Regions from separate parts of the Kitasatospora sp. NPDC059648 genome, predicted to be linked through region 2. Evidence: riboswitches for the same ligand, from Rfam matches in the RefSeq annotation. Region 2 holds a riboswitch; each other region holds the start of a gene.
What was found. A riboswitch is a leader RNA that binds a small molecule or an ion and turns the genes downstream of it on or off. The one in region 2 is predicted to bind cobalamin.

Region 1 (2,252 bases), on a different contig from region 2:
CTCGTCCGGGATCCAGTGGGCCAGGTTGAGGTTGTGGGTCCGGCGAGCCTCCTCACCGGTGTTGTCGCGCAGCTCCAGGAACTCCTCGATGTCCGCGTGCCAGGTCTCCAGGTAGACGCAGGCCGCGCCCTTGCGGCGGCCGCCCTGGTTGACGGCGGCGACCGAGGAGTCGAGGGTGCGCAGGAACGGGACGATGCCGTTGGACTTGCCGTTGGTGCCGCGGATCAGGCTGCCGCGCGAGCGGATGCGCGAGTACGACAGGCCGATGCCGCCGGCGTGCTTGGAGAGGCGGGCGATCTGCGCGTAGCGGTTGTAGATCGAGTCCAGGTTGTCCAGCGGCGAGTCGAGCAGGTAGCAGCTGGACATCTGCGGGTGCCGGGTGCCGGAGTTGAAGAGCGTCGGCGAGGAGGTCAGGTACTCCAGGCGGCTCATCAGGCCGTACAGCTCGGCCACCTCGCGCACCGACTGCTCGGAGTCGCCGACCGCCAGGCCGCAGGCGACGCGGAGCAGGAAGTGCTGCGGGGTCTCGATGACCTTGCGGGTGATCGGGTGGCGCAGCAGGTAGCGGGACTGCACGGTGCGCAGGCCGAAGTACTCGAAGCGGTCGTCGCCCTGGGCGTCGACCAGGGCGTCGAGGGCGGCGGCGTGCTTGGCGACGAAGGCCGCGGTGGTGTCGCCGATCAGGCCCTCGGCGTGGCCGACGGCGATCGAGGCGGAGAAGGAGACCGAGCCCTGGCTGTTCGCCTCGTCGACGATCTCCAGGGCGAGCAGGCGGGCCGCGAGCTTCGAGTACTGGGGGTCCTCGGCGATCATCGACGCGGCGGCGTCCACGGCCAGCCCGCGCAGCTCGGCGAAGTCCGAGCCGGCGTGGCGGCCGCGCAGCGCGGCGGCGGCGACATGGCCGGGGTCGACCTCGGTGAGGTCGGCGCTGCGGTCGGTGAGCAGCCGCAGCAGCGCGCCCCCGGGGTCGGAGACCGTCGGGTCGGTGAAGGCGGTACCGGAGCCCTGGGCGGGCAGGGTGGCTGAGGCAGCGGTGGTCAAGGCGCTCTCTCCTGGCGGCGATCGGCGGCGTGATCGGGGTCACCCGGGCCGATCTGGGCAGGGGAGCACGGCGCGGACGCGAGGAAGCGCCGCGCGAGGTGTCTCCCCGGCCCGCCCGCGAGGCCCGGAGGGGTGGTGCTGAGTGCCGGCGCGGCCTCTGCGGGAGGGCCGTGGCGCACGCTGTCGGCAGGTACTCGGACTCGCGGGCACAGCTGCTGGAGCCGCCCGCACACCGCTGCGGGGCAGTCCCGGACTCCCACCGGGTTCCCCTGCATCGACAGCAGGATGAGCATACATGTAGTGGTGTCTCGGTGATGCGACACCACATGTAGTGCGGCGCGGTGTGTCGGCGCGATGACCGGCGGTGCCGGGGCAGGGGTGGTTCGTGTCCGTCCGGAGTCGGGATCCGCGCCTGGGGCGGGCCGGAACCGGGCCCCGGGAGAGCCGGGCCGGCGCGTCGGACGGGCCGGATCCGCGCGCCGGTCGTCCTGGTTTCGATACGGAATGGTCACCGGGCGGATCGACGGTCAGGTGGATGCCCTACGATCTGGGCGCATGAGCGACGGAACCGGCGTACCTGGGCACGGGCCGCAGGGAACGCCTCCCGCCGGGCCGGGGGGCGCACAGAATCAGCAGCCGGCGGTGCCAGGTCCGGTGCCGCCGCCGAGCGGTGGCTTCGGACCGCCGCCGGCCTCGTACGGGCCGGTGGCGCCGTCCGCGCAGCCGCTTCCGCAGCCCGTCCCGCCGGTGCCCCAGCCCCAGCCCGTCCCGCCGGCGCCCCAGCCCGTCGCGCAGCCGCAGCCGGGTCAGCCGATGGCCCCTCAGCCGCAGTGGCAGCAGCAGCCGCCCCAGCAGGCCGTGCCGCCGCAGCGCGTCGAGCCGGACTGGCAGGCGCTGGCGGACCGCAACGAGGCCGCCGGCAAGCGCAAGCGCCGGATGAAGGTCATCGGCATCGTGGCCGCCGTCGTCCTGGTGGGCGGCGGTGTCGCGGGCGGTGTGCTGCTGCTCGGCAAGGACGATCCCAAGAAGACCGGCCCGGTCGTCACCTCGTCCACCTCCAGCAAGCCGGCCCCCGGCCCGTCGAGCGCGAGCTCGGGCCCGGGCGGTCAGCCGGACGACCCGTCGAAGCCGATCTGGGAGGCCGCCACCGACCCGGCGCCGCAGGACGCGGGGGCGCTGTTCTCCGCGATGCAGGTGACGGTGAACGGCGC
Region 2 (2,252 bases):
CCAGGACGGCGGCCCCCGCCCCGACGGCGGCGGCCGCCACGACAGCTGCGGTTCCCCAACGCATTTCGTTCCCCGCTCTGCTTCACGGACCGGACGGTGTTCGAGCACCAGTCCACCGGGATTCCGCCATCCCGGCCACCGGGTTGGCCCGTCCGGGGGACGGGCCAGCGGGCCGGCGGAGGTCAGACCGGGAGGGCGGGGTCGTGGGTGCTGAGGAGGTGCCAGAAGCGGGGCGTGAGGGGCTGGGTGGGGGTGCGGGGCTGGGTGGTGGTGCCCCAGTGGGAGGGGACGTGGTGTTCCCCGTGGAGGACCGGCAGGACGGCGGCGAGGTCGGCCTCCGGGACGGGCACCAGGCGGGCGAGCGGGCCCAGGTGGGGCTGCCAGCGGCCCGCCACGCACTGGCGCAGGAGGCGGTCGAGGGCCTCGCCGCGCCCGGTGGCCTCGACCAGCTCGGTCAGCCGCATGCCCAGCACCTGGGCGAGGGCGTGGGTCTGCTCCGGGTCGCCGTCCCAGTGACCGGTCAGTTCGGCCTGCCGGTAGGCGGGCAGCGACACTCCGGCCCGCTCGGCGACGGTCTCCTGGGGGAGCTCCCGCGCGAGGCGGTGGTCGCGCAGGCTCAGCGGGCGGCCGTCCATCAGCTGGGCGGCCGGGCACCAGAGGGCCCTGGCCAGCGCGATGAACTCGGCCTCGCCGGGGCGCAGCTCGCCGTTCTCCCAGGCGAGCACGTGGCCGGGCAGCAGCCGTACGCCGTGCGCGGCCATGCCCTCGGCGACCTGCTCGGGGGTCAGCCCGAGGCCGGCCCGGTGGGCGCGGGCGGCCTCGGGGGAGAAGGGGACGGGGGAAGGGGCGGCAGTGGTGGGGGACTTTCTGCGGCGCATGGCACCGAACCGTAGGTGCGGCCCCCGGCCCGTCCCAGCCGCCGAACGCACGAAGCGGAGCTGACGGGCCCTCCCCCGCGCTGGGCGATCGCACAGGTCCGGTACCGGTGCCGGGTGTGACCGACCCCTCCTTGACCTCGGTTGACTCCCGGTTCGGCCGCGTGATGGGATCCTGGGGCCAAACGGAGGCATGGAGAGGAAGCCGGTGCGAGTCCGGCGCGGTCCCGCCACTGTCACCGGGGAGCACGCTCGGAATCCCTCCTCGCCCGCCATCGCGCAGGAGGGGCCCACCACGGCGGGCCGTCAGGAGCCGCTGGAGGGCCCGGGGTGCGTCCGACCCGGAAGCCAGGAGACTCTCGCCCCCGGTACGTCGATCCAGGGCGCGGACCCTGAGTGAGGACACCCACGCGATGCAGGCTGCCCCGCCCCGTCGGACGCCGAGTTGCCCGCTGCCGAGCTGCCCGCCGCTGTGCGCCCGCTGACCCGGGCCGCCGCCTTCGCGCTGGGGGCCGTCGCGGGGTACGCCGCGGACGCCCGTTTCGCCGACCCGCGCCGCGGCCACCCCGTCGCCCTGTTCGGCAGCGCCGCGGCCCGCCTGGAGCGGCGCGCGTGGCGCGACGACCGTACCGCCGGAGCCGGGTACACGGCGCTGTGCGTGGGCGCGGTCGCGGCCGGTGCGCTGGCGCTGGACCGTACGGTCGGGCGCCGTCCGCTGGGCCGGGCCGCGCTGGCGGCCGCCGCGACCTGGACGGTGCTCGGCGGCACCTCGCTGACCCGGGAGGCGCGCACCATCGGCCGCTCGCTGGCCGCGGGCGACCTGACGGCCGCCCGGGAGCGGCTGCCGCACCTGTGCGGGCGGGACCCGAGCACGCTGGACGGGCAGCAGATCGCCCGGGCGGTGGTCGAGTCGGTGGCCGAGAACACCGCCGACGCCGTGGTGAACGCGCTGACCTGGGGCGCCCTGGCGGGCACGCCCGGGCTGCTGGCCTTCCGTGCCGTCAACACCCTGGACGCCATGGTCGGCCACCGCTCGCCCCGCTACGCCCGCTTCGGCTGGGCCTCGGCCCGGCTGGACGACGTCGCGGGCTGGCCGGGCGCCCGGCTGACCGCACTGCTGACGGTGGCCGCCGCTCCCGAGCCGCGGACCGCCTGGCGGGTCTGGCGCCGGGACGGCTCCGCGCACCCGAGCCCGAACGCGGGCCAGGCCGAGTCGGCCTTCGCGGGCGCGGTGGGCGTACGGCTGGGCGGGACGCTCCGGTACGGCGAACGGGTGGAGCACCGGCCGGTGCTGGGCGAGGAGTTGCGGCCGGTGACGGTGGACGACATCGAGCGGGCCTGCACGCTGTCGCGGCGGGTGGGCGCGCTGGCGCTGGG
Region 3 (2,252 bases), on a different contig from region 2:
GCCGCTTCGCCGACGAGGCCAAGGCGATCGACGGGCAGCTGCTCACGGGCGCGGAGGCCACCGGCAAGCACCTCTTCCTCGGCTTCGAGGAGGGCGCCTGGGTGCACATCCACCTCGGCCTCTACGGCGGCTTCGGCTTCGGCGCCGGCCCCGCCCCCGAGCCCGTCGGCCTGGTCCGGCTGCGGCTGGCCAACGACGACGGCTACGCCGACCTGCGCGGCCCCAACACCTGCGCCCTGGTCACCGACGCCGAGAAGGCCGCCGTCGCCGCGCGCCTCGGCCCCGACCCGCTGCGCGCCGACGCCGACCCGGAGGCCGCCTGGCGCCGGATATCCGGCAGCCGGACCACGGTCGCCGCGCTGCTGATGGACCAGAAGGTGCTGGCCGGGGTGGGCAACGTCTACCGCGCCGAGGTGCTGTTCCGCCACCACGTCAACCCGCACCGGGCCGGCCGTGACCTGACCCGCGCCGAGTGGGACGCGATCTGGGCCGACCTGGTCGCCCTGATGCGGGAGGGCGTCGCCGCCGGCCGGATCGACACCGTCCGTCCCGAGCACACCCCCGAGGCGATGGGCCGCCCGCCCCGGGTGGACGACCACGGCGGCGAGGTGTACGTCTACCGCCGCGCCGCGATGCCCTGCCTGGTGTGCGGCACCGAGGTGCGGACGGAGGAGCACGCGGCGCGCAACCTGTTCTGGTGTCCCACCTGCCAGGCGGCCTGAGGCGGAGTCAGCCCCGGCGGCCGGCCCACGCCGTGGACAGGGCCCGGGCTGGTCGCAGGGAGCGGACGGGTGGACGGTCCCGGTCAGCCCGCGGCCGCGGTCGGCTCCTCGTGCTCGGCGGCGGCGCACTCGTCGAGGAGGGGGCGCATGCCGTCGTCCACGAGCCGGTAGCGCACCACGCGTCCGTCCTTGTCGCCGGTGACCACTCCCGCGGTGCGGAGCAGGCGCAGGGCCTGGGAGACGGCGGGGTCGCGCATGCCGGTGGCCACGGCCAGGTCGCTGACGGCGAGCGGGCCGGCCCGGTGGAGGGCGAGCAGCAGGGCGAGCCGGCCGGGGTCGGCGAGCAGGGAGAACCGCTCGGCCCAGGAGCGGACGTGCCCGGTGTCACCGATGGCGGCGATGGCTTCGCAGACCCGGTGCCCGTCGATGGTGCGGTGGCCCGCGCGGTCGGCCGGTACGAGATGCATGCGGACATTCTGGCAGCTCACGACCTGTGATCCTGGACACCTGCACAGGTGCGCAACCTTGCGAGGGTGAGGTCCTGCCCCTACGGTGTTCCCCGCCGTGGTGCTCGGGAATACCGGTGACGGACCATCAACAGGTCCCAGTCCGGAGCGGCCCTCGCCACTGTGATCGGGGGAGAGTTGTCCGGACCCACGTGCCACTGGGCGCCTCGTGCGCCTGGGAAGGCGGGCCCGGAAGCCCCGTAAGCCAGGAGACCGGCCACGGCATCTCACGAAGTCTTTCCACGAGGTGCTGGAGCGTGATCCGAAGATGACCCTGCCCGAAACCGCCACTCCCGCCGAGGCGGCCCCCTCCGTCCTCCCCGCCTTCCGGTGGAAGCGCGAGGACACCATCCGTACCGCCGGGTTGATGGGGGTGATCCTGGCCATGCACGTGGTGGCGTTCGGGACGCTCGTCTTCCTGGTCGCCCCGCACAACTACGCCGTCGGCACCCAGGTCTTCGGGGTCGGCCTCGGCATCACGGCGTACACCCTGGGCATGCGGCACGCCTTCGACGCCGACCACATCGCGGTGATCGACAACACCACCCGCAAGCTGATGGCGGACGGCAAGCGGCCGGTCTCGGTCGGCTTCTGGTTCGCGCTCGGCCACTCCTCGATGGTGGTCCTGATGGCCGCCCTGGTGGCGGGCGGGGCCCAGCTGGCGAACACCCTGATGGACGACGACTCGACCACCCACAAGTGGCTCGGGCTGGTCGGCACCACGGCCTCCGGCGCCTTCCTCTACCTGATCGGCGCGCTCAACCTGGCGGCGCTGCTCGGGATCCTCAAGGTGTTCCGCTCGATGCGCGCCGGGAGGTACGACGAGGCGGAGCTGGAGCAGCACCTCGACTCGCGCGGCTTCATGGCCCGGATCCTGAACCGGGCGACCCGCTCGATCACCCGGCCCGGGCAGATGTTCCCGGTCGGCATGGTGCTGGGCCTGGGCTTCGACACCGCGACGGAGGTGACGCTGATGGTGATGGCCGGTTCGGGCGCGGCGGCCGGGCTGCCCTGGTACGGGATC

Region 1: another riboswitch for cobalamin. It lies ahead of ACFV1W_RS01800 (ribonucleoside-diphosphate reductase subunit alpha); the one in region 2 lies ahead of ACFV1W_RS04200 (cobalamin biosynthesis protein).
Region 3: another riboswitch for cobalamin. It lies ahead of ACFV1W_RS39550 (HoxN/HupN/NixA family nickel/cobalt transporter); the one in region 2 lies ahead of ACFV1W_RS04200 (cobalamin biosynthesis protein).

The regions. Positions count from the first base shown of each region.
Region 1 covers NZ_JBHWDU010000002.1:44,739-46,990, reverse strand. Annotated here, with positions in the region: gene ACFV1W_RS01800 (ribonucleoside-diphosphate reductase subunit alpha) at 1-1,017, opposite strand, end outside; cobalamin riboswitch at 1,209-1,351, opposite strand; gene ACFV1W_RS01795 (hypothetical protein) at 1,855-2,252, shown strand, end outside.
Region 2 covers NZ_JBHWDU010000004.1:66,346-68,597, forward strand. Annotated here, with positions in the region: gene ACFV1W_RS04190 (alpha/beta hydrolase family protein) at 1-64, opposite strand, end outside; gene ACFV1W_RS04195 (helix-turn-helix domain-containing protein) at 183-878, opposite strand; cobalamin riboswitch at 1,073-1,234, shown strand; gene ACFV1W_RS04200 (cobalamin biosynthesis protein) at 1,321-2,252, shown strand, end outside.
Region 3 covers NZ_JBHWDU010000165.1:4,391-6,642, reverse strand. Annotated here, with positions in the region: gene ACFV1W_RS39560 (Fpg/Nei family DNA glycosylase) at 1-722, shown strand, start outside; gene ACFV1W_RS39555 (ArsR/SmtB family transcription factor) at 806-1,189, opposite strand; cobalamin riboswitch at 1,271-1,465, shown strand; gene ACFV1W_RS39550 (HoxN/HupN/NixA family nickel/cobalt transporter) at 1,497-2,252, shown strand, end outside.